3 regions of the Cryobacterium mannosilyticum genome follow, and region 2 is predicted to be linked to each of the others. Evidence: riboswitches for the same ligand, from Rfam matches in the RefSeq annotation. Region 2 holds a riboswitch; each other region holds the start of a gene.
The links. A riboswitch is a leader RNA that binds a small molecule or an ion and turns the genes downstream of it on or off. The one in region 2 is predicted to bind thiamine pyrophosphate.

Region 1 (9,674 bases), on a different contig from region 2:
GATGACCCTGGCGCCCGCGTCGACGTAGGCGAGCCAGCCCACCCGTTTCTTCAGGTCGGCACTGGTGCTGGCGATCATCCGGGCGTCCAGGCCGATCCCCGCCATCACCAGGAAGGCGTGCTCGACGGCGGCGCCTGACTCGGTCGTGACGTTCGCCACCCCGACGTCGACGGGCTTGTCGACCCCGGTGAATGCGATCCTGGCCGACTCGTCGAGGCTCGACAGTGGCAGCTTCAGGTTGCGGGCCAGGAGATTCCCGGTGCCGGCCGGCACGATGGCCAGCGCGATCCCGGTGCGGCGGAGGACCTCCGCCACGGCGCGGACCGTGCCGTCGCCGCCGGCCGCAATCACGACGGATGCCCCCTGTTCCACGGCGAGCCGGGCCGCTGCGGTGCCCGGATCGTCCAGGGACGTCGGGAACCAGAGGCTCTCGTCCCAGCCCGCGGCGGACGCGGCGCCCGCCACGCTCAGCCGCAATTTCACCAGGTCGACCTTGATCGGGTTGTAGACGACGGCAGCGCGCAGAACTCTTTCGGTCTGACCGGGAGTATTCACGGGGCAAGGCTAGCAAGGTGCCCCGGTGGGCGCTTGTAGAATGGCCAGCGTGATTGATCCTGTGCTGCTGCGAGAGAATCCCGACCTCATCAAGCGTTCTCAGACGGCGCGCGGTGCGTCCGTCGAGGCGGTTGACCGTGCCCTCGAGGCCGACACCGAACGGAGGGCGTCGATCCGCGCGTTCGAAGACCTCCGCGCGTCGCAGAACCAGTTCGGGAAGCGCGTCGCATCCGCCCCCGCCGCGGAGAAGAAGGCGCTCGTCGCCGAAGCCCAGGCCCTCGCGGCGCAGGTGAAGGCCGCCGGCGCGGCAGCGGGCGACGCCGAGTCGGCGTTCACCTCGGTGGTGCGCACGATCGCGAATCCGATCATCGACGGGGTCCCGGCGGGCGGGGAAGACAACTTCGTCACCCTCCGCACCCACGGCGAGATTCCCGCGTTCGACTTCGAGCCGCGCGACCACCTCGAGCTCGGCGAACTCCTCGGCGCGATCGACATGGCCCGCGGCGCCAAGGTCTCCGGCTCGCGCTTCTACTTCCTCAAGGGGATCGGCGCGCGCCTCGAGATCGCGCTGATGAACATGGCCCTCGACCGTGCCCTCGCGGCCGGGTTCATCCCGCTGATCACCCCCACCCTCGTGCGCCCCGAGATCATGGACGGCACCGGCTTCCTCGGCGAACATGCCGACGAGATCTACTACCTGCCCGCGGATGAGCTCTACCTCACCGGAACGAGCGAGGTCGCGCTGGCCGGCTACCACTCCGACGAGATCCTCGACCTGGCCGAAGGCCCGCTCCGCTACGCGGGCTGGTCGACCTGCTATCGGCGCGAGGCCGGCTCGGGCGGCAAGGACACCCGCGGCATCATCCGGGTGCACCAGTTCAACAAGCTCGAGATGTTCGCCTACGTGCTGCCCGAGAACGCCGAGGCCGAACACGACCGCCTCGTGGCCCTGCAGGAGGACATGCTCCAGTCGCTCGGGCTGAGCTACCGCGTGATCGACGTCGCCGCCGGCGATCTCGGGTCGAGCGCGGCGCGCAAGTTCGACATCGAGGCGTGGGTGCCCACCCAGAACGCCTACCGTGAACTCACCAGCACGAGCAACTGCACCACCTACCAGGCGAGGCGCCTGGACATCCGTTACCGCACCGAGTCCGGCAAGACCGCGCCCGTGGCCACCCTCAACGGAACGCTGGCGACCACCCGCTGGATCGTCGCGATGCTGGAGACCCACCAGCAGGCTGACGGTTCGGTGCTCGTCCCGGAGGCCCTGCGGCCCTGGCTGGGCGGACTCACCGTGATCGAGCCCACGCCGTGAGCCTCGACGCGCTGACCGTGACCGGGCAGGGCACGACGGATGCGCCCTGGCTGGTGGCCCTCGACATCGACGGCACGACCATGCACGAGGACGGCACGATCAGCGAGCGCGTGCTCGACCAGGTGCGGCGCCTCGACGCGGCCGGCCATGAGGTCATGCTCGCCACCGGGCGGTCGGCCGCGACCACCCTGCCGGTGCTCGACCGCCTCGAGATCGCCCCGCGCTTCGTCGTCTGCTCCAACGGCGCGATCACCCTGCACCGCGACCCCGACTCGCCCACCGGGTACCGGCGCGAGTGGGTCGAGACCTTCGACCCGACCGAGGTTCTCCTCTCGATCAAGTCGCACCTGACCACCGCCCGCTACGCCGTCGAGGACGAGCACGGCTACTACCGCTACACCGAGCCGTTCCCGGACGCGACCATCGGACTCGACAGCGAGCACGTCGACTTCGACGACCTCCTGCGCCATGCAGCCACCAGGGTCGTGGTGATCTCACCCGACCACGACATGGACGATTTCCTCCGCGTCGTCGACCGGATGGGCCTCAACCGGGTGAGCTACGCGATCGGGTGGACCGCGTGGCTGGACATCGCCCCCGACGGCGTCAACAAGGCCACCGCGATGGAACGGGTGCGTGCCGAGATCGGCATTCCCCGCCACCGGGTGATGGCCGTCGGCGACGGGCGCAACGACATCGAGCTGCTGCAGTGGGCGGCCGTCCACGGCCGGGGGGTGGCGATGGGGCAGGCGCCGGACGAGGTCATCGCTGCGGCCGGCGAGACCACCGGGGCCGTTCAGGACGACGGCCTCGCGTTCGTGTTGAGCAGCCTGTAGCCTCACCCAGCCTGCTGTCAGCATCCGCTGGCATTCTGGACGATGGCTCATCGGCTAGAATCGGTCGGTATTCGCCTATTGCGATCGCGTGCCGTCTGCGCAGTTGCGCGGCGAACAGGGAGGGCTGTCCGAGCGGCCGATGGAGCCAGTCTTGAAAACTGGTGGACAGAGATGTCTCGTGGGTTCGAATCCCACGCCCTCCGCACCTGGATGCTGCACGCCGGCACACGACGAAGGGATCTGAGTGAGCGACCAATTACGGCCCCGCTCGACACGGTCGCGCACTCTCGCGACCTTCGCCCGGCATGGCCGGTTGAAGCGGTCGAACCCGGTCGTGACCGTGGTGAAATTCCTCGCCGCGGCGATGGCCGTTTTGCTCGTCAGCGGGGTGTCCGTCGCCTCCCTCGCCACCTACGACGTCGCCGCGAGCGTGCAGCCGAGCGTGCACCTGGCCAATGAGACCAAAGGCCCCGTTCCTCAGATCGGGGCCATCCCTGGCGGGGTGAACCTGCTCGTGGTCGGCAGCGACAGCCGCAAGGGCCAGGACGCCAGGTTCGGCGAAGAAGATTCGACCGGTGACCTCAACGACGTCACGATGCTGCTGCACATCTCCGCCGATCACAGCAACGCCTCGGTGATCAGTTTCCCGCGCGACATGTTCGTGCCCATCCCGGAATGCCCCGACCCGACGGGCGGCACCTTCAACTCGATGAGCCGGCAGAAGATCAACACCACGCTCACCTACGGCGGGCTGGCCTGCACCGTGCTCACGGTGGAGAAGCTGACCGGCCTGGATATCCCGTTCGCCGCCGAGGTGCAGTTCAGCGGGGTGATGGCCATGTCGACCGCCGTCGGCGGCGTGCCGGTCTGCGTGGCAGAGGAGATCCAGGACGACTACACCCAGACTTACCTCACCCCCGGCATGCACACGCTCGAGGGTGTCGCCGCCCTGCAGTTCCTGCGCACCCGGCACGGCGTCGGAGACGGCAGCGACCTGACCCGGATCAACAACCAGCAGGTGTTCATGTCGGCGCTCGTGCGCACGATCAAGAGCGCCGACACCCTCTCCGACCCGCTCAAGGTGTACTCCCTGGCCAAGGCCGTGACGGCGAACATGTCGCTGTCGGCCAGCCTGAACAACGTGTCGACGCTCGCCTCGATCGCCGTGGCACTCAAGGACATCCCGTTGGACCAGGTCGTGTTCGTGCAGGTCCCGACCGGGAGCACGGAGGGCGGGGTGCTGCCGTTGCAGCCGGACTTCGAAGACCTGTTCACGGCCGTCGCCGCCGACCAGCCGCTCAAGCTCGGCGGTACGACGGGCGCCGGTGCAACCCTGGACCCGTCCGCGACAGCCGCTCCGACCGAGCCGGCACCGGCCGAGCCGACTGACCCGAACGCCACACCCGACCCCGCCGCGACGACACCCGGCGTCACCGTGCTCCCGGAGTCGGCGACCGGGCAGACGGCCGGGGAACTGACCTGTTCCGTCGGCCGCACCCTCGAGAACCAGTAGCAATCCGGGCATCCGGGCCGGTGTTCAATCGGATCCCGCTTGTGAGGTTATGATTGCTGAGGTGTGTTTGCATTGCAGGCACCAAGGAGACGTCGCATAGTACGGCTTAGTGCACCACCCTGCTAAGGTGGAGTACCCTTCACGGGGTACCGTGGGTTCAAATCCCACCGTCTCCGCACTTTCGGCCCCTGGTCACCGCGTTCATCGCGGTTTCCCGGGGCCTTTTTCGCCCGTCGGGCTCCTCGGAGGAATCGTGCGCATCGGAATTGTCGCCAACGACACCAGGGGCGGGGTCGAACCGTACGCGGCATTGGCACTTCGACTGAAGGCGCGCGGGCACGAGCCGAGGCTGATCGCCCCCGCGGACTTCTCCCCGCTGGTCGAGGGCAGCGGCATCCCCTTCGCCGGGCTGTCCGGGAATTCGCGCGAGGACATCCGGCGTGCACAGGGCGCCACCGAGCGGGGGTCCGGCGCAAGCATGCGGATGGTTGCCGCGGAAATGGGCGCCCGACTGCATATCTGGACGCGGGAAACCCTGGAGGCTGCGCAGGGGGTGGACGCCCTCACCGGCGGTGTCGGTGGAATGGTCGTCGGTCTCGGTGTTGCCGACAAGCTGCGGGTGCCGTTCATCCCCGCGCACTTGCAGCCCATCGATGCGCCCGCCACCGCTTACCCGGGTGTGCTGACACCCCGGGTGCGACCGAATGTCCTCGGCCATCGCCTCACCTCGTTCGCCCTCTGGGCGCCGTTCGCGAAGGCGATGGCGGATGCCCGGCGCGAGGTTCTGGGGCTGTCCGGCCGGTCGACCGCCACAGCGGGTCAGCCGGCGCTCTACGCGATCAGCCCTCGGGTGCTCAGGGTTCCCGGCGCCCGCAACCACACGACGGGGTACTGGTTTCCCACCGAAGACCCCACCTGGCAGCCATCGCCCGAGCTGGAGGAGTTCCTCGCGCGCGGTCCCGCCGTGAGCATCGGGTTCGGGAGCATCAGCGGCACTGACCCGGCGAAGCGGACGGCAATCGTGCTCGAGGCTGTCCGCGCAGCGGGAGTGCGAGCCGTGCTGCTCTCCGGCTGGGGCGGACTGACCGACCTCGAACTGACCGACCTCGGACTGACCGACCTCGACGGGGGCGGTCGCGTGCTCGTCCAGGAGTCGGTGCCACACGAGTGGCTGTTCCCGCGGATGGCAGCCGTCGTGCACCACGGAGGGGCCGGCACCACAGCGGCCGGCCTGCGTGCCGGAGTGCCCGGCATCGTGGTGCCGTTCACCGTCGACCAGCCCTTCTGGGGAAGCCGCGTGGTTAACCTCGGCGTCGGCCTGTCATCCTTTTCGCAGCGCCGGCTCACCTCGGCGCGTCTCGCGGACGCCCTGGGCAGGGTCCTGGCCGACAGGTCGATGCAGCAGCGGGCCGGTGAACTCGCCGCGGGCATCCGCAGCGAGGACGGGATCGCCACCGCCATCGACGCCTACGAGAATGCGCTCGGCGGATCGCGCGTCTGACGGATGCCGGAAGGCGCAGCAGAGGCCGACGCCGGCGTGAGCGGTGACCCGGTCGGCACCGACCGACAACCACGCTGCGCGCTCCAACAAACGGGGCGGCATCAGTGCTGGATACGGTCAGGGTACTAACGGACTCACAGTGGAGGACCCATGGATACCTACGACGCACTTCTTGAGACGATCACCCCGACGTCGACGCCGACGAGGGAGATCCTGGACCCGGCAACGGGAGCGGTGGTCGGCCTGGTCGCCGTGCACACCGTCGACGACCTCGACCGCGCCGTCGCCGCGGCCGTCGCCGCCCAGCCGGCCTGGGCCGCACGGGGCCACGCGGAGCGCATCGCGACCCTGAACCGGGTGGCGGACGCCATCGACGCCGCCGCGGAGCCGCTCGCGGAGCTGCTCTCCCGGGAGCAGGGCAAGCCGCTCAACGGTCCGAACGCCCGGTTCGAGGTCGGCGCCTGCTCGGCCTGGCTGCGCGCCACCGCCGCGACGCCGCTGGAGGCCGAGGTTATCGTCGACGACGGCCAGACCCACGCCGAACTGCACTACCGTCCGATCGGCGTTGTGGGTGCCATCGGCCCGTGGAACTGGCCGATGATGATCGCAGTCTGGCAGATCGCCCCAGCCCTGCGGATGGGCAACGCGGTCGTCGTCAAGCCGTCCGAGTACACGCCGCTGAGCGTTCTCGCGCTCGTCGCGGTGATGAACCAGGAACTTCCGGCCGGTCTGCTGAGCGTCGTCTGCGGCGACCGCGAGGTCGGTGCGCGGCTTTCCAGCCACCCGGGAATCGGTAAGGTCATGTTCACCGGGTCGACCGCCACCGGCAAGGCGATCATCAAGAGCTCCGCCGACACGGTCAAACGCCTCACCCTCGAGCTGGGCGGCAACGACGCCGGCATCGTGCTCTCCGACGCCGACCCGAAGGCCATCGCGGAGGGCCTGTTCTGGGGTGCCTTCATCAACACCGGCCAGACCTGCGCGGCGCTGAAGCGCCTTTACGTGCACGACGACATCTACGACGCGGTCTGCACGGAGCTCACCGCGGTCGCCGCCGCCATGCCGATGGGCGTCGGACTGGACGAGAAGAACGTGCTCGGACCGCTGCAGAACAAGGCACAGTTCGACATCGTGTCCCGCCTCGTCGACGCCGCGAAGGATTCCGGAGCGCGCGTCCTCCTCGGTGGCAACCCGAGCCTGGACCAGCCGGGCTACTTCTACCCGACCACGCTCATCGCCGACATCGACAATGCCAACCCGCTCGTCATGGAGGAGCAGTTCGGCCCGGCGCTGCCGATCATCCGCTTCACCGACCTCGACGACGTGATCGCGCAGGCCAACGGTGTCGACGTCGGACTCGGCGGCTCGGTCTGGTCGCCCGACCTGGCGAAGGCGCGCGAAGTGGCGGCCCGCCTCGAGGCCGGCACCGTCTGGATCAACGGGCACGGCGGCGTGCACCCGATGATCCCGTTCGGCGGGGCCAAGCAGTCCGGCTACGGGCTCGAATTCGGCGTGGAGGGCCTCAAGGCGCTCGGCGTGCCCCAGGTGATCAACGGCTGAGCGGCACCGCGCCGGAACCGCCGCCCCTCGGCCTGAGCCGGATGGGCGGCGGTTCCCGTGTCAGCTGGCGGGTTCGGTCAGGTCGACGACGTGGGACTTGACGTGGGATTTCAACGACTCGATCCCCTTGAGCGCGGCGACCTTCGTCTTGTAGCTGTCGGAGGTGGCGATGACCTCGCCGTTGTTGGCCTTGAGCCTGAACTGGTAGCCGCCGGACCTGTCGACGTACACTTCGTATTTGCCGCTCATGACACGCTCTCTTCTTCGCCACGGAACATCATCGTCGACCGTTTGGCCGGTGACCTCAGACTACGCTCCGGTCGTCATCGATGACCTGTGTGCGAAGCTCACCGAGGGCGGTGAACCAGGCCGGGCGGGCGGCTCGAGGCTGAGACGCGGAATGTATGCGCTTGCACTCGGAGTCACGTGGCCCGGTGCAGGCCACCATCAAGCCGCTGATCGGGATCGAGGAGTTCGGCGGGGGCCTGGTCTCCTGAGGCGGCTAGGCTCGGAGGCGTGACACGGGGTGCCGTCGAGAGTCGATGGCTGAGATCAGACCCGTAGAACCTGATCTAGCCAGTACTAGCGAAGGGATGTCGCGAGTGAACTCTCGCTTGTCGAACCAGCACGCCCAGTCAGCCGCCGAACTTCTCCGCCGCCTGCGGGAAGGCGTGCCGCTCGTGCAGTGCCTGACCAACGCGGTGGTGGCCAACTTCACCGCCAACTCCCTGCTCGCCCTCGGCGCCGCCCCGGCGATGGTCGACCTCCCCACCGAGGCCGGACCCTTCGCCCGGCTGGCGTCCGCGGTGCTGATCAACCTCGGCACTCCCCAGCACGACCAGCGGGTCGCCATGGTCGAGGCCGTCACCGTCGCCAATGCGGCCGGAACCCCCTGGGTGCTCGACCCGGTCGCGATCGGCGCGCTCCCGGTGCGCACCCACCTCGCCCGAGACCTGCTCGGCCTCCGGCCCACGGTCATCCGCGGCAACCCGTCCGAGATCATCGCGCTCGCCGGGGCCGGCCACGGCGGACGAGGCGTCGATTCGACCGACTCCGCCGAGGACGCGCTCGAGGCCGCGCGCAACCTCGCCATCGACTTCGGGTCCATCGTGGCCATTTCCGGCGGAACCGACATCGTCACCGACGGGGTCAGGGACGTGCGCGTCGACAATGGCACCGAGCTGCTCACCCGGATCACCGGCGGGGGCTGCGCCCTCGGCGCGGTGATCGCCGCCTTCGCCGCCCAGGACCAGGACCGGCTCGCCACGACCGTGGCAGCCTGCGCGGTCTACACCCTCGCGGCCGAGCAGGCCGCGCGGGAATCCGCCGGTCCGGGCAGCTTCGCCGTCGCCTTCCTCGACAGGCTGGCCGGGCTGACCCCCGACGACGTGCTGGCCGGCGTGGTCATCGGATGAGCCTGCCCGCCCACCTGACCCGGCCGGCCCACGCGACACCGCAGAGGTCGGCCCACACGACACCGCCAAGGCCGCGCACCCTCGACCTGTCCACCTACCTCGTCACCGACCGGCGGCTCTCCGGACGGCTCGGGGTGCTCGGAGTGGTCTCCGCCGCGGTCGCCGGCGGTGTCTCCGTCGTTCAACTCCGTGACAAGACCGCGGACACCCGGGACTTCTACGACCTCGTGGTCGCCGCCGCCCGGATCACCGCCGGTCGCTGCCTGCTGCTCGTCGACGACAGGGTTGACGTCTTCCTGGCGGCGCGGCACGCCGGCGCAGAGGTGGACGGCGTTCACGTCGGCCAGGCCGACCTTCCGGCCGCCACGGTGCGCGCCCTGATCGGGCCGGACGCCGTGCTCGGACTCACCGCGAACACGCCCGTGCACCTGCGTGCCGCTCACGCCCTGCCGGCGGGCTTCGTCGACTACCTCGGGGTCGGGGTGATCCACCCGACCGCGACCAAGCCCGACCACCCCGAGGCGCTCGGCGTGGCCGGGTTCGGCAAGATCGCGCGGTCGACCAGGCTTCCCTGCGTCGCGATCGGCGGCATCCGTCTCACCGACACGGCCGGCCTCCGCGCCGCGGGCGCCTCCGGGCTGGCCGTCGTCTCGGCGATCTGCGCGGCCGACGACCCGGGCGAAGCCACCCGCGCGTTCGCTGACGCGTGGGCCGGGGCCGCGGCATGAGCGGTATCCCCCGCGTGCTGAGCATCGCCGGCACCGACCCGACCGGGGGCGCGGGCATCCAGGCCGACCTCAAGGCGATCGCGGCCAACGGCGGCTACGGGATGGCCGTGATCACCTCCCTGGTCGCGCAGAACACGCAGGGCGTGCGGTCGATCCACCTGCCGCCGACCTCGTTCCTGCGCGAACAGCTCGACGCCGTGAGCGACGACGTCACCATCGACGCCGTGAAGATCGGGATGCTCGCCACCGAT
Region 2 (9,674 bases):
GAACACACCGTGGGCCGTTTTCAGGACGAGAGACTGGGATTCGTCCAGTCACCGCAGGCGTTCTACAACGAGGACCCGTTTCAGTACAACCTCTTTTCCGGCAAGGCCCTGCCGAACGAGCAGGACTTCTTCATGCGCACCCTCCAGGGCGGCAAGTCCCGATTCAACGCCGTGATGTATGTCGGAAGCAACACCGTCTTCCGACGCACGGCGCTCGAGACGGTCGGAGGATTCGCGGTCGGCGTGATCACTGAAGACCTCGCCACCGGCATGCTCATCCAGGCGGCGAAGTACCGGACCGAGTTCGTGCCGGAGATCATCGCCGCAGGTCTGGCCCCCGAGAATCTTGCCGACATGCTCAAGCAGCGCGACCGGTGGTGTCGCGGGAATATCCAGACCGCTCGAAAGTGGAACCCGTTGACGCTGCCGGGTCTCACTCCCATGCAACGGTGGTTGTATTCCGACGCGGTCGTGTACTGGTACTTCGGCGTCTTCAAGCTGATCTACATCCTGGCGCCCATCCTGTTCCTGCTATTCGGAGTCACCGCACTGGACACGAGCGTGGAGGCTCTGATCGTGTTCTGGCTCCCGTCGTACCTCTGCGTCACGATGTGCTTCGTCATCGTCGTCGGCCGGCGACGGAGCCACTCGTGGAGCAACATCTACGAGTTGGCGCTAACCCCCGCCATCGCCTTCTCCGCCGCGGCCGAAACACTCGGACTGAAGGTCAAGGCGTTCAACGTCACACCCAAGGGGGTCGGCTTGCAGCGGCAGGTATTCCACTGGCGGATCGCGCTCCCCCACCTGGTTTTGCTGGTGCTCTCGGCAATCGGCCTGCTCAACGCTCTTGTCTTTTCTCCACAGCTCGCCGGCACCGCCGCTCTGTTCATCAATGTCTTCTGGTGCCTGTATTTCGTTGTCGGCCTGGCATTGTCGGTCGCCCTCTGTGTGGAGCGCCCCCGTCTGCGGTCGGCCGAGCGCACACGCATGGGGACGATGGTGACCGCCGAATTCCAGCGAATCGGGAGTCACCCGGGAGTCCTTGTCGATCTCAGTCTCACGGGTGCGCGGGTTACGATTCCCTGGTCCGATCGGCTGGAACCTGACGTATTCGCCTCGCAGACCGCCGCGGTCACCGCTCTGCGGCTACCTGACATCGGAGCCGTGCGCGGAACCGGAAGCTGGATAGCCACCACGCCTCAAGGAGTCAGCGTCGGCTTTCGGTTTGATCCGCTCACTCCGGAGCAGACCGTGGAATTGGTGCGTGTAATCACCGAGTCACCGAATTGGGTCCGAGGAGACGAGGAGGAGAAGGCACTCCTCGTAACCGCAGGTTGGCGGGCAGTGCGCGGAGCCTCCCGCACCCTCGCGCCCTGGCGACGGTCCCAGGTGCGGGTAGCCAGCGGCGCCCAGGCCATCTTGCACCCTGTTGCCTCGGTGGAGATCGAATCGGCCCTCCAACGGGCACGGAAGAGATCGACCGAACGTGCCGTCGGTGGTCTGACCGACGGTTCCCAGGGCGCCGTCGTCGTACAGGTCGCTGACCAGCCATCGCCCTCGGACCCCACAACGCTCACCGCAGTGGTCGAAGACATCGGTTTCGGCGGCTGTCGGCTCTCGATGCGCCACCGCCTGCAACCGGGATCGCTCGTCATTGTTGAGATCCCCGGAAGCCTGGCGATTCCTGAGGGGGCCGAGGTGCGCTGGGTCAAGCGTCGCGGTTTACGGTTTGAGGCCGGCCTGCAGTTCGACCGGTCGGCCCCAAACCACGACTGACCGTCCGCGTCGGCGTGCGCCCGGTCGACCGGGCGGAGACGATCAGTCGCCGAAGAACACGTTCGGCGATGCCGCCGGTGCGGGCTTCGAGAACAGGTAGCCCTGGCCGTACCGGCAGCCCATCTCGGTCAGGAGGTCTCGCTGACCGGTGGTCTCGATGCCTTCCGCGACGACGTCGAGGTTGAGGGAATCGGCCAGGCGAAGGATGCCCTCGACGATCGCCCGGTCGTGCTCGGAGCGTTCGAGGTCGCGGATGAAGGTGAGGTCGATCTTCAGCAGGTCCACGGTGAACGCCTTCAGGTGGGTGAAGGAGGAATAGCCGGTGCCGAAGTCGTCGATGGCCAGCCGCACCCCGAGGGAGCGCAGTTCCTGGAAGGTGCGGGCGGCGGAGTCGATCGCATCGAGCACGGCGCTCTCGGTCAGTTCCAGCCAGAGCTGGTCCGGCGGGAGTCCGCTCTCCGCGAGAGCCCGTTTCACGACGGCCCCGAAGTCGTTCTGCACGAACTGCCGCGGTGACACGTTCACACTGACGGCCATGCGCCCGTCGAGGGAGGCGGCGGCCTGGCAGGCCTGGCCGAGCACCGTGGTGCCGATCCCCATGATCAGGCCGACCTCCTCGGCGATCGCGATGAACTCCCCTGGCGAGACCAGGCCCCGGTCTGGTCGCCGCCACCGGGCGAGCGCCTCGGTGGCCACGACGGTGCGCTGCTGCAGGTCGACGATCGGCTGGTACCAGGTCTCGATCTCGCCCAGCTCCACGGCGTCACGCAGCGCCAGTTCGGTATCGAGACGGCGCTCGATCCTCCCGCGCAGGTCGTCGTCGAAAACCTCGTAGCGTGCCCTTCCGCGGCCCTTCGCCAGGTACATGGCCTGGTCGGCGTTCCGGAGCAGCGACTCGGCGTCGTCGTGGCCGAGACCGAAGGCGATGCCGATGCTGGCGTCGACGGATGCGACCTGGTCGCCGACCAGAATCGGCTCGGCGATGGCCTTTTGCAGCGCCTCGGCGATCTTGTGCACGTCCCTGTTGTTGCCGACATCCGGGCAGATCACGACGAACTCGTCGCCGCCGATGCGGGAGACCGTGTCGGTTGAGCGCGCGTTCATCCGCAGCCGAATGCCGACCTCGGTCAGCACGGCGTCACCGGCGTGATGGCCGAGGCTGTCATTGACGAACTTGAACCGGTCGAGGTCGATGAAGAGCACAGCGACGCCCTGTCCATGACCTGACGCCTGCAGGAGGGCCTGGTTGAGCCGGTCGAGAAGCAGCAGGCGGTTGGGCAGATTGGTCAGGGGATCGTGGAAGGCAAGGTGTTCCACGCGCGCCTCGGCCAGCCGGCGGGCGGTGATGTCCTCCAGTTGGTAGAGGAGCCCCCCGGCCGACTCGCCCTCGTTGATCTCGGCGATGCTGACCTTGACCCACGTTTCCTCCTCCTCGTCGCCGCGCCGCATCCGCCGGTCCATCCGCTGCCGGGTGGACGGCCCGTCGGCGAGGCTGAGTCGATCGCCGCCGCCGGCTCCGGCCGGCATGAAGATCTCGTCGATGTGCCCTTTGACCACGGATGTCGCTCGACCTGCGAGGTCGAAGAGCCGCTTGTTCGCCTCCAGCACCTCTCCGTCGAGGGAGACGATCGCCGTGCCGAGCGGCGAGGAGGCGAAGGCCGCCTCGAAGCGTGCTCGCGCTGCTGCGGCCGCTTCCTCGGCGTTGCGAAGATCGGTGATGTCGGTCACGGTGGCCAGGTGTCCGGTGACGGTCTCGGGGTCCAGGCCGTGGATCGGCGCGGTGCTGACCTGAACCCAGCGCACCTGGCCCTGCGGGGTGCGGAAGCGCAGGGTGGTTTCGTAGATTGTGCCGGCGGCGACGACAGCGCCCCACTCCGCGGACACCCGATCGCTGTCGTCGGGGTGCATCGCCTTCGCCCACCCGTCCCCCAGAGACTCGTGGAGGGTCAGACCGCTCAGGGCCAGCCACTGGTCGTTCGCGGTGAGGAGCCCTCCCTCGGAGTCCAGCTCTACGATGCCGACGGGGGCGATCTTGATGAAGGTGTGGAGCTTGTCGGCGACTTCGCCGAGTTCCCGGGTGCGGCAGCCAACAGCCTCCTCGAGGGTGTGGTTGACCTCGGCCAGGGCCTGCATGGCTTCGTTGCGTTGCCGGTCGAGTTCCCTGAGTCTCCGGGCCGCGATCCACATCAGCGCGACACCCAGCACCGTCATGCTCGAAATCAGGATGGCAACGCCGAACACCGTGTCGTACAGACCCTGGTGCTGACCCCACAGCCGCAACCAGCCGAGGAGGAAAGGGCCGAGAATGAGGAACGGCACGGCACGGCGCATCAGCTGCCCCGCGCTGCCCTGATCGCGAAGCAATCCCACCAGGCCCACCGTGGGCTGCTGGAGCAGCACGGCCACCGACAGGATGGCGATGCTCAACGCCGTGTGCAGTGCGATGCTCGTGAACCCGGCCACGGTGTAGAGGGACGACACGCCATAGGCATAGCCCAGGAGGGCAATCAGGCTGATCAGCAGGGAGGCATGCGCGAAGACCTGCACCAGGGTGGTGCGGGCCTGTCGCACGGCGATCACGGCCGTGCCGAGGAGGATCAGCCCCACCGCGGAGAGCGGCGCCATCCGCGGGTCCTGGCCGGCCAGGTCGATCCCCGGCACCCACCCGGCGATGCCGAACGTGGACCCGAGCGCGTACCCGACCAGGGTCGCAAGTGCGAGGGCGACCGTGACGGCGGCCAGGCTCACGGCCGCCCACCGATGCGCGAGCCCGACGGAAAGTGACAAAACGATCAGGGCGACGGCGGTGATCGGCTTCATCGGCGCGAGATGCGGCAGCACGGTCGTCAACGCGGCGGTGCCGGTGTACCAGCCGATCAGGACGATGAGTCCGACAGCCCCGACGAAGGCCGCGCCGATCCGACTTGCCAAACCCATGGTGCTCCCAGCTCGCGATGGGCGAGAATGCCGCCACCAGTAGAAGAATACGGGGTTCCGGCATCCTCGCCGTCCCTCGCCACGGATTCCTCTGTCGTGGCGGTCTCGGGAGGCGTAGGATCACCTCTATATGCGATAGTCACCGCCCACCGATCCGAGGAAAGCCCGGTCGGGGGACGAGGAGTTCCAGTCCGCCACTGCGTTCGTCGCCACCGCGGCCGGCACTCCCACTCGGAAGCAGGCGCCAGCGGTCGGCCGAGACGGCGTGGGTCCGCGGCTGGGGCCCCACGGCGCTCTTCCTGTTCGGCCCGTTCCTTCATCGATGAGAAGGGATTCTCACATGTTCAAGGAAGTACACACGGTATTGCCCGCGGCAGATCTCAAGCGCGCGCAGTCCTTCTATCACGACGCTCTCGACCTCGACCCTGCCGAGGTTCATCAGGGCGTTCTCGTCTACCGCCTGGATTCCGGCCAGGCCTTTGAAATCTATGAGACGAGCAATGCCGGAACCGCCAAGAACACCCAGATGGGTTGGGTGACCGACGATCTCGACAGTGAGATGACGAGGTTGCGGGCCCGCGGAGTGGTCTTCGAGGACTACGACATTCCCGGCATGAAGACCGTCAACGGGGTCGCGACTACGGACGAGATGAAGTCCGCCTGGTTCCGCGACACCGAGGGCAACTTCATCTGCGTCTCCGAGATGCTCTGACGTCAACCGGCCCGACCGGCCGCCTGGATGGCGCTTCGGCACCATCCAGGCGCGGACGGCAAGGCAATGTCAGAGTGCGCGCAACGGGAGGTACACGGAGTTGCCCAAGCGGGTGAATTCGGCCGATTTCTCGGCCATACCCGACTCGATGGCTGCCGCGCTGGTGAGGCCGTTCTCTTCGGCGTAAGCACGAACATCCGCTGAAATGCGCATTGAGCAGAATTTCGGCCCACACATGGAGCAGAAGTGCGCCGTCTTCGCCGGCTCGGCGGGGAGCGTTTCGTCGTGGAAGCTGCGGGCGGTGTCCGGGTCGAGTGACAACGCGAACTGGTCATTCCACCGGAATTCGAACCGGGCCAGGCTGAGCGCGTCGTCACGTTGCTGTGCCCTCGGATGCTGCTTGGCCAGATCTGCGGCATGGGCGGCGATCTTGTAGGTGATCACTCCGGTCTTGACATCGTCGCGGTTCGGCAAACCGAGATGTTCCTTGGGCGTCACGTAACAGAGCATGGCGGTGCCGGCCTGGGCGATGATGGCCGCGCCGATCGCGGAGGTGATGTGGTCGTAGGCCGGGGCGATGTCGGTGGCGAGCGGACCCAGCGTGTAAAAGGGAGCCTCTTCGCAGAGTTCCTCCTCGAGCCGGACGTTCTCGACGATCTTGTGCATCGGCACATGACCGGGGCCTTCGATCATCACCTGCACGCCGTAGGACTTGGCGACCTTCGTCAGCTCGCCCAGGGTGCGCAGTTCGGCGAACTGTGCCTCGTCGTTCGCGTCGGCGATGGACCCGGGCCGAAGTCCGTCACCGAGCGAGAAGGTCACGTCATAGCGGCGCAGGATCTCACAGAGCTCGACGAAGTGCGTATAGAGGAAGCTTTCCTTGTGGTGGGCGAGGCACCAGGCCGCCATGATGGACCCGCCGCGGGACACGATCCCGGTGACGCGCTTGGCCGTGAGCGGCACATACCGGAGCAGAACCCCGGCGTGCACGGTCATGTAGTCGACGCCCTGTTCGCACTGCTCGATCACCGTGTCGCGGTAGAGCTCCCAGGTGAGCGCCGTCGGGTCGCCGTTGACCTTCTCCAGTGCCTGGTAAATCGGCACCGTGCCGACGGGAATGGGCGAGTTGCGGAGGACCCATTCCCGGGTGAGGTGGATGTCCTTGCCGGTGGACAGGTCCATCAGAGTGTCCGCTCCCCACCGGGCGGCCCACACCATCTTCTCCACCTCTTCCCCGACCGACGACGTGACCGCGGAGTTGCCGATGTTGGCGTTGATCTTGACCGCAAATGCCTTGCCGATGATCATCGGCTCGCTCTCCGGGTGCCGGTGGTTCGCCGGGATGACGGCGCGGCCGCGAGCGACCTCATCTCGCACAAGTTCGACCGGTAGGCCTTCCCTGGCTGCCTCGTATGCCATTTCCGGAGTGACGAGTCCGGCTCGCGCCCAGACGAGCTGGGTGGCCGCCCCGTCGATGGGCGCCGGCCGGATCCAGCGGTCCCTGGTCTTCGCCAGACCCGCGTCCAGGTCGATTTCCGCGCTCTCGTCGGTGTACGGGCCCGACGTGTCGTAGAGATCGAAGTGCTCTCCGTTGCTCAGGTTCACCCGGCGAACCGGGGTGGCCATTCCCGGGAATCCGGGAACTGATTCGTGCCTCTTCGTGCTGCCCCAGACGGCTCCTGTGGTGACAGTGGACATGGCTATAGCGTCGTTCGTGCTCATTCGGCAGATCTCCCTACGCCGGCATTACCCGGACAGGTTCAACGGTCGACGGCCCCGGCCGTCCTCTCAGCTCGCTGGTGCGAGCTCCCGTGGTGATGTGTTGACTCCACCACCCTATCCGCGAATCGGACGCCGGCGAACTGTCCGGCTACGCCCCGGCCCAGACGTTGGCGATGATGTCGTGGGTGTAACCGTCGGGGCCCGAGTTGACGTAGTGGGTCGCCAGCCAGATCCCGTCCCGGACGAAGTGCGACTCACCGGAGGTGCCGGCATCCCCGCTGGTCTCGGTGACGCAGCGCAGCCCGCCGAGCTCCTCGTAACAGGTCATCCCGGCGGCGGCGAGGCGCGCCTTCACGGCCGCGCTCTGCTCCGCGGTGACCCAGACCAGGTTCGTGGTGAGCCCGCTGTCGGAGCCGCCCTTCGGGTTTCCCCAGACGCAGGTGAGCTTGTCGGCCGTGTCGATGACCGTGCTGAGTTCGGCATCCGCTGTGCCGTGCCGCACTTCGGAGTCCGCCGCTTCGGTCCAGGCCGGGTTGAGCACCGCCGTGCCGAATGCCGCCACCATCGCCGGGCTGTAGAGTTCGCCGCAGGTCGACGGATGCGGCCCGGCCGGGGTGGCCGCCGGGGCAGGCGCCGCGGCCAGGGCCACCGGCGCCGGGGTCTTGCTCGGTTGGGGGCGGGCGCCCGCGGCAGCGTCACCGGGCAGGCCGGCGCCGCCGCGCCAGACGATGAGCAGCACGACGAGGGTCACGACCAGCGCCGAGCCGATAGCGCCGAGCAGGAACCAGAGCCGGCGCCGGGCGCGCGGTGGAGCGGACGGAGCTGGTGCGGTCATTGGCGAACCCCCTGGCAGATTGGGGCCAGCCTATCGGGCACGGTGGTCTCGACAGGCTCGATCACCGGGCGGGTCCGATGATCGGCCATTGGGCTCGTCGAAATCACCGGGGCTCAACGACGGATGGCCCCCTGCCGAAGCAGGGGGCCATCCGTCGTACCTAGCGAATGCTAGTTGTAGGTGCCGGGCGTGAAGTCGTCCGACGAGAAGCTGTCGAAGTCGACGAAGCTCAGGTCACCCTCGTTGAACGTCGCATCATCGGTGAAGATGCGGTTCGGGTAACGCTCAGCCTTGGCTTCATCCGTTGCCTCGACAGTGACGTCGCGGTAGCGGGGAAGACCGGTGCCGGCCGGGATCAGCTTTCCGATGATCACGTTCTCCTTGAGGCCCATCAGCGGATCGCTCTTGCCTTCCATGGCCGCCTGGGTCAGAACCCGGGTGGTTTCCTGGAAGGAAGCGGCCGACAGCCACGACTCGGTGGCCAGCGAAGCCTTGGTGATACCCATGACTTCCTGACGAGCCGAAGCCGTCTTCTTGCCCTCGGTGAGCGCGGTGCGGTTCAGCTCGTTGTACTTGAGCCGGTCGACCAGCTCGCCGGGGAGCAGGCCGGTGTCGCCGTGCTCGACGACGGTGACCTTGCGAAGCATCTGGCGAACGATGACCTCGATGTGCTTGTCGTGAATCGGCACACCCTGCGAACGGTAGACATCCTGCACGCCACCGACGATGTGCTTCTGCACAGCGCGAACACCCTTGACGCGAAGAACTTCCTTCGGGTCGACGGCGCCGATGATGATCTGCGTGCCGAGCTCGACGTGCTGGCCATCCTCGACAAGGAGGGTGGAGCGCTTGAGCACCGGGTAGGCGATCGGCTCGTCGCCGTTGTCGGGGGTCAGGATGACCTTCCGGCTGCGGTCGGTGTCCTCGATCGTGATGCGGCCCGCGGTGTCGACGATGGGCGACGCACCCTTAGGGGTACGAGCCTCGAAGAGCTCCTGGACGCGCGGCAGACCCTGGGTGATGTCGTCGGCGGATGCCGAACCACCGGTGTGGAAGGTACGCATGGTCAGCTGCGTGCCGGGCTCACCGATCGACTGCGCGGCGATGATGCCGACGGCCTCTCCGATGTCCACGAGCAGGCCGGTCGCGAGCGAACGGCCGTAGCAGACCGCACACACACCGACGGCGGACTCACAGGTGAGCACCGAGCGAACCTTGATGGTCTCGACGCCGGCCTCGACCAGCTTCTCGATGAGCACATCGCCCACGTCGTCACCGGCCTCCGCGACAACCTCGCCCTTGGCGTTGACCGCGGGTGCGGCCAGGCTGCGGGCGTAGACCGCGTTCTCCACGTTGGGGTGGCGAACGAGTTCTCCGAGCGGGTTGATCTCGGCGATCGGCAGCTCGAGGCCCTTGGTCGTCCCGCAGTCGTCTTCGCGGATGATGACATCCTGCGAGACGTCCACGAGACGACGGGTGAGGTAACCCGAGTCGGCGGTACGGAGAGCGGTGTCGGCCAGACCCTTGCGAGCACCGTGAGTAGCAATGAAGTACTCGGCGACGGACAGGCCTTCGCGGTAGCTCGAGATGATCGGGCGAGGGATGATCTCACCCTTCGGGTTGTTCACCAGGCCTCGCATGCCGGCGATGTTTCGCACCTGCAGCCAGTTACCACGAGCACCGGACGTGACC
Region 3 (9,674 bases), on a different contig from region 2:
TCCCCGACCCGTTCGGCCCGGTCACAGCCAGGGCGGACCCTGCCCGAACGGTGAGGTCGAGGTCCCGGGCGACGACGACGCTCTTCGTGCGTGCGATGGCGAGGGACTCCGCGCGGAGCAGGGTGCCGTCCGCCACGTCGCGTACGATGGCCCGCCGGATCGGCATCCCGTGGCCGCGTCCGGGCACCCAGACCCCGGCGGCCGAGAGCCGCTCGCCCTGGCTGGCCAGCACGTCATCCGGTCGGCCGTCGGCCAGCACTCCCCCGGTCTGGTCGAGCACGATCACCCGGTCCACCAGTTCCTGCCAGATGGCCACCCGGTGCTCGATCACGATGAAGGTCGCCGCCGAATGCTCGAGAATCCGAGCCACGGCGTCGCGCACCTCGATCACTCCTGCGGGGTCGAGGTTCGCCGTGGGTTCGTCGAGCAGGAGCAAACCCGGCCTCATCGCGAGCACGCCGGCCAGGGCGAGGCGTTGTTTCTGGCCGCCGGACAATGCCGAGGTGGGGTGGTCCAGCGGCACCTCCAGTCCCACCATGTGGAGGCTCTCCTGCACGCGCCGCCAGATTTCCTCGCGCGGCACACCGAGGTTCTCGCAGCCGAAGGCGACGTCGTCGCCGACCCGGGCAAGGATGACCTGCGAGTCCGGGTCCTGCAGCAGCAGCCCGGCCAGGCCTCGGGCCGCGGCCGGCTCGCCACCGTTGACCAGCAGCCTGCCGTGCTGTTCGCCCTCATCGTCGCCGCCGAGTACGCCGGCCAGTGCGTGCAGCAGTGTCGACTTCCCCGCCCCGGACGCGCCGAGCAGCAGCACGCGTTCGCCGGGTTCGATTCGCAGGTCGAGCCGGGAGACGGCCCAGCCGGTGCGTCCGGCGTGCCGCCAGCCCCACCCCCGGGCGTCGACGGACGCACCCCGGGAGGTCGGCGAATTCGCGGCGGTCATCGTTTCCGCGCCCTAGTTCGAGGCACGAACCGCCCGGCCGGCGGCGAACCGGGACAGCGCCCCGGTGCGGGCCAGGCCGCGCATGGCCAACCAGGACAACAGACCGGCCACGACGATGCCGGAGAGGACGGAGGAGAGCGTGTAGATCGTGATGAACGGCGCCGCGGAACCGGGGTACCAGAACAGCAGGTCGTTGACCGCCAGGGCGAGCCCGGCGCCGGCGCCGGCCAACAGGGCAACGTACAGGCGGTAGTTGGCGTAGAGGAAGATCGCGAACACCAGTTCGGCCCCAAGGCCCTGGACCACCCCGGAGACGAGAATGGTGGCACCCCAGGCCGTGCCGCCCACGAGGGTGGAGACCACGGCTGCGAGCAGCTCGGTATAGAGGGCAGCCCCGGGCTTCCGGATGATCAGGCCGCCGAGCACCCCGGCGAACAGCCAGCCGCCTCCGAGGAGGGCCTGGAGTCCGGGCAGGAGCGGGGTGAGCAGCCCGCTGAGCGGGTTGTAGGCCTGGTTCCAGACCACGAAGATCAAGCCGCTGGCCACGCCGATGACGCTGGCGATGACGATGTCGACGACCCGCCATTTCCGTGAGACCGACCGGGTGGCGATGATGGTTTCAGTGTGCACTGTTCGTGCCCTTTCCGTAGAGAAAACAGGGCACGGGTACGAGATAATCTGCCTCCCTGCGCTGGCATGATCCAGATCAGGTTCGACGGTCGAAGCTTTCCGAAGCTTCCTCTCAGCCCGGTTGACCGGACTCCCGTGTTCGTAGTCGAGTATAGACCGCCGCGTAGACTCGGACGATGACTCGAATCCGCGCCCGGACCGGATACGGTCGGTCGACCCGTCCGGTCGTCCCAGGGTGAGCGTCGCCGTCCCCCTGCTGCTCGCGGCATTGCTGATCGTGCTGCTACGCCGCTTCATCCTGCGCCGGCGCCGGCTCCTGCGCGGGCTTCCAGTGAGCGGCCCCTGGCACCTGCCGGCCTGGCTCCGGAACCGACCCCGTGTACGCTGGAAGCGGTGAGTCGGGAAGCCTGGTCGACGCCCTAGAGCCGAGCCGAAATCCAGAGGATCTCCCGTGAACCCACCATCTCCGTCCGCCCCCGCCGAAGAGACCAGGGCGCAGATCTTCCGCCGGAGCAGCTACCTGGAGCACCTCCACGTCGCGCAGATCCTGCGCAAGGAGACCGTGGGCGGCGCCCTGCTCCTGGCGGCGACCGTTGTCGCCCTCATTCTTGCCAATACCCCGGCCGCCGGCTTCTACTTCTCGCTGCGCGACTTCGAGGTCGGTTTCGAGCCGTGGCACCTGAAGCTCAGCCTCGGCACGTGGGCGGCCGACGGCCTTCTGGCCATCTTCTTCTTCATCGCCGGTCTCGAGCTGAAGCGCGAGTTCGTCGCCGGCGACCTGCGCACCTTCAGCCGCGCCGTCGTCCCCGTGGCGGCCGCGATCGGCGGTGTCATCACCCCGGCCCTGTTCTTCGTGGCCATCAACATCGGCGGCGGACCGGAAGCGCTCCGCGGCTGGGCCGTGCCCACCGCCACCGACATCGCCTTCGCCGTCGCCGTCCTCGCCGTGATCGGCTCCCACCTGCCAAGCGCACTGCGCATCTTCCTGCTCACGCTCGCCGTGGTCGACGACCTGCTCGCCATCGGGATCATCGCGTTCTTCTACTCCACTGACATCCAGCCGATGATGCTCCTCCTGGCCGTCGTGCCGCTGGCCCTCTTCGCCTACCTCACCCACCGGCACTCGAACTTCTTCGGCAGGAAGACCTGGGCGGGCTGGCTCATCCTGCTGCCGATCGGGCTGCTCGTCTGGGCCCTCGTGCACGGTTCCGGCATCCATGCCACGGTCGCCGGCGTGCTGCTCGGCTTCGCCGTGCCGGTGCTGCGCAGCCGGAAGGGGGGCGGCCCTGACGCCGGTCCCGGCCTCGCCCAGACACTCGAGCACCGCATCCGCCCTATCTCGGCGGGTTTCGCCGTGCCCGTGTTCGCGTTCTTCTCCGCCGGGGTGAGCATCGGCGGCGCCGAGGGACTCACGAAGACCCTGACCGACCCGATTGCCATCGGTATCGTCGTCGCCCTGGTCGTCGGGAAGCCGGTGGGCATCCTCTTCGCCACCTGGCTGGTCACCAGGACCACAAGGGGAACCCTGGACCCTGACCTGGCCTGGGTCGACGTGATCGGGGTGGCGATGCTCGCCGGGGTGGGATTCACGGTCTCGCTGCTGATCAGCGAACTCGGATTCGGTCACGGCACGGTGCTGGACGACCACGCCAAGGTGGCCATCCTGACCGGGTCACTGCTCGCCGCGCTCCTCGCCACGGTCGTGCTGCGCGCACGGAACCGGCACTACCGACTGGTCGAAGCGAAGGAACGGCTCGACGAGGACAGCGACGGCGTCCCCGACGTCTTCGTCAACTGAACGGTCGGTCTCGACGACCCGAGTGCCCTGGCGCGTCAGCGCTTCAGCGCGCGGATGACGCGGGAGATCGCCTTGCCGGCCACCCAGACGAACGGGATGCCGACGGCGAGCAACGAGATCACGTTCGGCTCGAAACGCAGCGAACCGCCCGACTTCACGTAGGCGCCGATCGGGAGGGACATTCCGCCGCCGCCGCCACCGCTGCCCTTGCCGCTCTCCGCGGAATCGCCTTCGCCGCCGCCGAAGCCGTAGTAGACGAGGGCGACGGGCACCAGGCTGATGCCGTCCACCTGAACGGGGTCGCCGTAGGCGGTCTTCACGCCGGCGGAACGGGAAATTTCTGCGAGCTTCTCTGGCAGGCTAGTCATGCCCTCAGGCTACCCCTTGTCGGGTTTGAGCAACGAGGCCGGACGCACCGCGCCCCGCCCGAACCGGGCGGTGACCGTGTCAACGGCCCGCTCGGCTCCCCGCCAGTCGTCGTCCGGGTCCCACAGGCCGAGGCCCTGACCGTCACCGTCGCCCAGTTGCTCGACGCGCACCCCGATCAGGCGCACTCGGATGCCCGAGGCGGCGAGGGTGTCGAAGCTGGCCGCAGCCTCCTCATAGATCCGCCGGCCGACGTCGGTGGCCTCCGCGAGCGTGCGCGACCGGGTCACCGTGCTGAAGTCCGCGTAGCGCAGTTTGAGCACCACGCACCGGCCGACGAGGCCTGCGCCGCGAAGCCGGGCCGCCACCGCATCGGACTGGCGCAGCAATTCGCTCCGCAGGCGGGCGACATCCGTGACGTCGTGCTCGAAGGTGACCTCGTGGCCGACGCTCTTCTCCTCACGCTCGGTGGTGACCGTACGCGGGTCCCGCCCCCAGGCCAGGTCGTGCAGTTTGCGTCCGGACGCCTCCCCCACGGTCTTCTGCAGCACCGCGAGCGGGGTGCGGGCCACATCGCCGATCTGACGCAGGCCGAGCCGCAGCAGCGAGGCCTCGGTCGTCTGGCCGACCCCCCAGAGGGCACCGACGGGCAGCGGATGCAGGAAGGCGAGGGTCTCCTCCGCCGGGATCACGAGCAGCCCGTTGGGTTTGGCGCGCCCCGACGCCATCTTGGCCACGAACTTGGTCGACGCGGCGCCGACGGAGCAGGTGAGCCCGGTCTCGGCCTCCACGGTGCGCCGGATCAGGGCCCCGATCACGGCCGGCGAACCGTGCAGCCGTCGGGCGCCCGCAACGTCGAGGAACGCCTCGTCGATGCCGAGCTGTTCGACCAGCGGCGTGATGTCGCCGAAGATGCCCATCACCTGGTCCGAGAAATGCTTGTACCGGCTCATCTGGGGCTCGAGCACGATCGCGGCCGGGCAGCGGCGCAACGCGAGTGCCATCGGCATGGCCGAGTTGACCCCGTAGCGCCGGGCCACGTAGTTCGCCGCGGTGACGACGGACCGGCCGGAGCGGTGCCCCACGATCACGGGCTTGTCGACGAGTTCGGGGTGGTCGAGCAGTTCCACGGAGGCGAAGAACGCGTCGAGGTCGACGTGCAGCAGGGTCGCGGTGCTGTCGTCGACGGATGCCGCCGAGACCGTGCGGTCGCTTCCGTCCTGCCTGCTCATGGAGCGACCCTAACCCACTCGGCGGCCTTCGCGCGCCACCCGATTCCCGGCATCCGATGTCGTCTCCCGGAATGCGGGCGGGCCGAACTCGGTTGCACTCGACAACGAAAGGAGCACCCATGACGCACGATTGGATTGCGCTGCAGAAATTGGCCCACGACGAGTTCACCGCCCGGATGGACCGGATCACCGAGTGGGACCAGGCCACGCCCGACGCCGACTGGACCGTGCGGGACCTCGTGCGCCATGTGGTGCTCGAGCAACAGTGGATCCCGCCCCTGCTCAGCGGGCTCTCCCCGCTCGAGGCCCGCCGCGCGCTGGCTCCGCTGGGTGCGGACCTGGCCGCCGAATGGCGCACCTACTCGGAGGCAGCGACCGCCGCGTGGCGGGCGACGCCGCTGGACGCCCCTGTGACCCTGTCCTATGACACCGTGACCGCACTCGACTACCTGCGAGAGCAGGTCTCCGAGGTCGCCATCCACACCTGGGACCTCGCCCGGGCGACGACCGCAGACGACACGCTCGACGGGTCGCTCGTCGAGGCCGTCTGGACGGTCTTCGAGCCGCAGCGGGACACGCTGGAGGCCAGCGGCCTCTTCGCCTCCCCTGTGCCGATCGCCGAGGATGCCCCGCTGCAGTCGCGGCTGCTCGCCCTGACCGGGCGGGACGCGCGGGTCTAGTGCCGAGACTCGGGGTCTCGACCGGACGGGTGCCCTACCGGGCGATCTTCTCAGCCCCGGCGATGCGCTGGGCGATGTAGATCGGCACGATCGACACCAGCACGAGCACGACGGCGATCACGTTGACCACGGGGGCCTGGTTCGGCCGGAACAGGTTGTCGAGGATCCAGAGCGGCAGGGTCTTCACCGACGACCCTGCCGTGAAGGTCGTGACGATGATCTCGTCGAAGGACAGGGCGAACGCCAGCAGCCCACCCGCGAACAGCGCGGATCGCAGCTGGGGGAACGTGATCAGCCGGAAGGTCGTCCATACCCCCGCGCCCAGATCGGCGGACGCATCCTCGTAGCTCGTGCCGAGCCGGCGGAGGCGCGCGATCACGTTGTTGAACACCGTGACGATGCAGAACGTGGCGTGGGCGACGATCACGGTGACGATGGAGAGTTGCACGCCGAGGATCGTGCGGAACGCGTTGTTGAGCGCGATGCCGGTGATGATGCCGGGCAGCGCGATCGGCAGGATCACCAGCAGGCTCACCGCCTCCCGCCCGAAGAACTCGAAGCGCTGCAGGGCCAGGGAGGCCAGCGTGCCGAGCACCAGGGAGATCACGGTGGCGGCGAGCGCGACCTGCACGCTGGTCAGCACCGCATCGAGCGCGCCCGCGTTGCCGAAGGCCTTCACCCACCACTCCAGGGTGAAGCCGGGCGGCGGCCAGGTCAGGCTCGTGCTCGTGCTGAACGAGTTGACGAGCACCACGACAAGCGGCAGGTAGATTGCCGCGAGCACGACGATCGTGATCGCGGCCAGAAGGCCCCGGGCTGGGCGGCTCAGTCTCATGATGGCCCCTACAGGTTTTCCAGCGCACCGGTGCGGCGTACCGCGGCGAGGTAGGCGAAGATGATCACGATCGGGATCAACGCGATGGCCGCGGCGAGCGGCAGGTTGTTGGCCGCGCCGACGTTCGTGTAGACGAGGTTTCCGAGCATCTGGTTGGCCCCGCCGACGATGTTCACCGTGATGTAGTCGCCGAGCGACAAGCTGAAGCTGAAGATCGAGCCGGCGATGATGGCCGGCCAGATCATCGGCAGCACCACGAGGCGCAGCGTCGACCAGGTCTTGCCGCCCAGGTCTCCGGATGCCTCCAGCAGCGAGTCCGGCACCCGCTCGAGCCCCGCGTAGATGGGGAGGATCACGTACGGCAGCCACAGGTAGGACAGCGTGATGATGGTCGCGGGCAGGCCGTAGCCCGGGGTGTGACCGCCGAACGGCGCCGCCAGCCATTCGAAGATCCCGTCCCGGGAGAGCACGGAGCGCCAGGCGTAGGCCTTGACGAGATAGCTCGCCCAGAGCGGCATCAGCACCGCGATCACGAGCACCCGTTGCAGTCGGGCGCTGGCCACCTTGGCCATGTAGAACGCGATCGGCAGGGCGATCAGGATGTCGACGAGGGTCACCATCAGGGCCACCCCGAGCGTACGGAGGGTGACCGTTTGGTAGAGCGACCCGGTGAGCACCGCGACGATGTTGTCGAGAGTCCAGGTCTGCGAGATTGTGCCGGTGAAGGTGTCGACCGTCCAGAGCGCGGTGATCAACAGGGCAGCCAGGGCCGCGATGTAGACCAGGCCCAGCCAGAACATCGGCGCCGACAGCAGCAGCGACAGGCGCAGCCTCGGATGCCTGCTCAGGAAGACCGAGCCCCGCCGGGCGACCGTGTCCCGCGGGGCGGGAACGATCGGCCGGCCGGCGGGCCGGGTCGGAGTGTCAACGGTCATGGTGTCTTTCTCTCGCCGGACGCGGCTCAAACGGAGGGTGGATGGCCCGCGCGTCAGCCCTTGATCTCCTGCCAGGCGGTGGTCCAGGCGGCGTAGTCGGTGCACTTCACGTCGGTGCGGCCGTCGACGCAGGTGGCGATCGGGGTGGTCCAATACCAGATCTTCGACGCGTAGTCGGCGTCGCCGGCGTGGAAGAGCGAGCACTGGTCAGGGTTGGACATGAAGTCGCAGGCCTTCTGGTTGGAGGGTGCCTCGCCGAAGTACTCGGTGGCCTGGGCGTTGGCCTTCGGACTGCTGATGTAGTTCAGCCAGGCGTACGCGCAGTTCGGGTTCTTCGCCTTCGCCGCGACCATCCAGGTGTCCGACCAACCGGTGACTCCCTCGGAGGGCACGACGACTTCCGCCTTGGTGCCCGGGGCCAGGGAGTTGCGGATGACCTGCCAGGTCGTGCCGACGACGGTGTCCCCGGTCTCGAATGCCTGGATCGACTTGAGGTAGTCCGACCAGTACTCGCCGATGTTCGGGCGCTGCACCTTGAGGAGGTCCACGGCCGCGGCCAGCTGCTTCTCGTCGAGGGCGTAGGGGTTCTTGATGCCGAGGTCGGGCTGGTGGCTCATCAGGTACATGGCGGCATCCGCGATGTAGATCGGCGAGTCGTAGGCGGTGACCTTGCCTTTGTAGGCCGAGGACTTGTCGAACACGACGTCCCAGGACGTGGGCGCCGGGGTCACGGCGTCCGTTGTGTACATGAGCAGATTCGCCCCGTAGCCGTGCGGCACCCCGTAGGAGACGCCGTCGACGCTGTTCCAGGCCTGCAGTTTGAGGAAGTCGTAGACGCCGGCGTAGTTGGGGATCAGGTCGGTGTTCACGGGGGCGACGTCGCCGGCCGCGACGAGACGAAGCGAGGCGTCGCCGGATGCCGCGACCACGTCGTAGTCGCCGGTCTTCATCAGGTTGAACGCCTCGTCCGAGGTGCCGTAGGTCTTGCTGGTGACCTTGCACCCGGTCTCGTCCTGGAAGGCGCTGACCCAGTCGACGGCCGGGTCGTTGCTGCCGTCCTCCACGTAGCCCGGCCAGGCGAGGATCGACACCGCCCCTTCGTTGGTGCCGAGTTTCGTCGGGGCCTTGGCCCCCGTGCTTCCGCCGTTGCCGGCCGAGGTCGTGCCGCAGGCGGTCAGGAGGGCGACGGAGAGGATGGCCAGCCCGGCGAGGGTGGCCGACGTCTTCGTGCGACGACGGGGAGTAGAGCGATTCATTGCGGTCTCCATTCGAGTTAGCGTGTTGCAGGTTCTGGTCTGGTGAGCGGGGGAAGGTCGTCGGAGGCAACCGGGCCGGCGGCCAGGGCCACCGTGTCGCGTTCGTCCCAGCCCACCTGCACCCGGGATCCGCGTTCGTCTTCGCCGACCCGGTCGGCGTCGTTCTGTTCGAGCACGGTGACGCGCGTGCCGATGTCGAGGTCGACGATCAGGCGGGTGCTGCTGCCCACGTAGATGACCTCGGCGAGGACGCCCGCCGCCTCGCGGTCGGTGTGGATGGCGGTGCCCTCGCGGCCGATGCTCATCTTCTCCGGCCGCACGGAGTGGATGCCGCCGCGCCCGAGCACCAGCCTGGACAGGGTGTCGTCGAGGATGTTGGAGGTGCCGACGAACGCGGCGACGAACGGTGAGACCGGTTTGTCGTAGATCTCGGCCGGACTGCCGAGTTGCTCGATCCGGCCCTCGTTGAAGACCGCGATCCGGTCGCTGAGGGTGAGGGCTTCCTCCTGGTCGTGCGTGACGAAGATGAAGGTGATCCCGAGTTCGCGCTGCAGTTCCTTGAGCTCGACCTGCATCTGTTCCCGGAGTTTGAGGTCGAGGGCACCGAGCGGCTCGTCGAGGAGCAGCGCCTTGGGGCGCACCACCGTCGCCCTGGCGAGGGCGACCCGTTGGCGCTGGCCGCCGGACAACTGACCTGGTTTACGGTCGCCGTAACCCTCGAGGCGCACGGTGGCGAGCGCTTCCCTGGCCAGTGCGTGCCGTTCGCGTCTCGGCATCCCGCGCACCCGGAGTCCGTAGGCGACGTTGTCGAGCACGCTCATGTGCGGGAAGAGGGCGTAGTCCTGGAAGACCGTGTTGACGTCACGGTCGAATGGCGCGCGCTCCGTGACGTCCTGGCCGAAGAGGGACACCGTGCCGCTGGTGGGCTGTTCGAATCCGGCGATCAGGCGGAGCACGGTCGTCTTGCCCGAGCCGGACGGCCCGAGCATGGAGAAGAACTCC

Region 1: linked by a shared signal. The riboswitch ahead of thiM (hydroxyethylthiazole kinase) and the one ahead of thiC (phosphomethylpyrimidine synthase ThiC) in region 2 are both predicted to bind thiamine pyrophosphate.
Region 3: linked by a shared signal. The riboswitch ahead of E3O32_RS03605 (ECF transporter S component) and the one ahead of thiC (phosphomethylpyrimidine synthase ThiC) in region 2 are both predicted to bind thiamine pyrophosphate.

Annotation. Positions count from the first base shown of each region.
Region 1 is NZ_SOFM01000016.1:206,451-216,124, forward strand. Features, by position in the region: gene E3O32_RS06855 (diacylglycerol/lipid kinase family protein) at 1-555, opposite strand, end outside; gene serS (serine--tRNA ligase) at 605-1,870, shown strand; gene E3O32_RS06865 (HAD family hydrolase) at 1,867-2,706, shown strand; tRNA gene E3O32_RS06870 (tRNA-Ser) at 2,825-2,909, shown strand; gene E3O32_RS06875 (LCP family protein) at 3,041-4,219, shown strand; tRNA gene E3O32_RS06880 (tRNA-Ser) at 4,305-4,395, shown strand; gene E3O32_RS06885 (glycosyltransferase) at 4,473-5,720, shown strand; gene E3O32_RS06890 (aldehyde dehydrogenase family protein) at 5,871-7,280, shown strand; gene E3O32_RS06895 (YegP family protein) at 7,341-7,529, opposite strand; TPP riboswitch at 7,793-7,891, shown strand; gene thiM (hydroxyethylthiazole kinase) at 7,883-8,695, shown strand; gene thiE (thiamine phosphate synthase) at 8,692-9,423, shown strand; gene E3O32_RS06910 (bifunctional hydroxymethylpyrimidine kinase/phosphomethylpyrimidine kinase) at 9,420-9,674, shown strand, end outside.
Region 2 is NZ_SOFM01000021.1:84,455-94,128, forward strand. Features, by position in the region: gene E3O32_RS07860 (glycosyltransferase family 2 protein) at 1-1,776, shown strand, start outside; gene E3O32_RS07865 (putative bifunctional diguanylate cyclase/phosphodiesterase) at 1,819-4,713, opposite strand; gene E3O32_RS07870 (VOC family protein) at 5,054-5,425, shown strand; gene thiC (phosphomethylpyrimidine synthase ThiC) at 5,495-7,123, opposite strand; TPP riboswitch at 7,141-7,248, opposite strand; gene E3O32_RS07880 (hypothetical protein) at 7,296-7,982, opposite strand; gene E3O32_RS07885 (DNA-directed RNA polymerase subunit beta') at 8,153-9,674, opposite strand, start outside.
Region 3 is NZ_SOFM01000009.1:75,974-85,647, reverse strand. Features, by position in the region: gene E3O32_RS03610 (ABC transporter ATP-binding protein) at 1-940, opposite strand, end outside; gene E3O32_RS03605 (ECF transporter S component) at 953-1,570, opposite strand; TPP riboswitch at 1,607-1,717, opposite strand; gene nhaA (Na+/H+ antiporter NhaA) at 2,022-3,368, shown strand; gene E3O32_RS03595 (hypothetical protein) at 3,404-3,736, opposite strand; gene E3O32_RS03590 (DNA polymerase IV) at 3,746-4,966, opposite strand; gene E3O32_RS03585 (TIGR03086 family metal-binding protein) at 5,086-5,646, shown strand; gene E3O32_RS03580 (ABC transporter permease) at 5,681-6,481, opposite strand; gene E3O32_RS03575 (ABC transporter permease) at 6,490-7,416, opposite strand; gene E3O32_RS03570 (ABC transporter substrate-binding protein) at 7,470-8,672, opposite strand; gene E3O32_RS03565 (ABC transporter ATP-binding protein) at 8,690-9,674, opposite strand, start outside.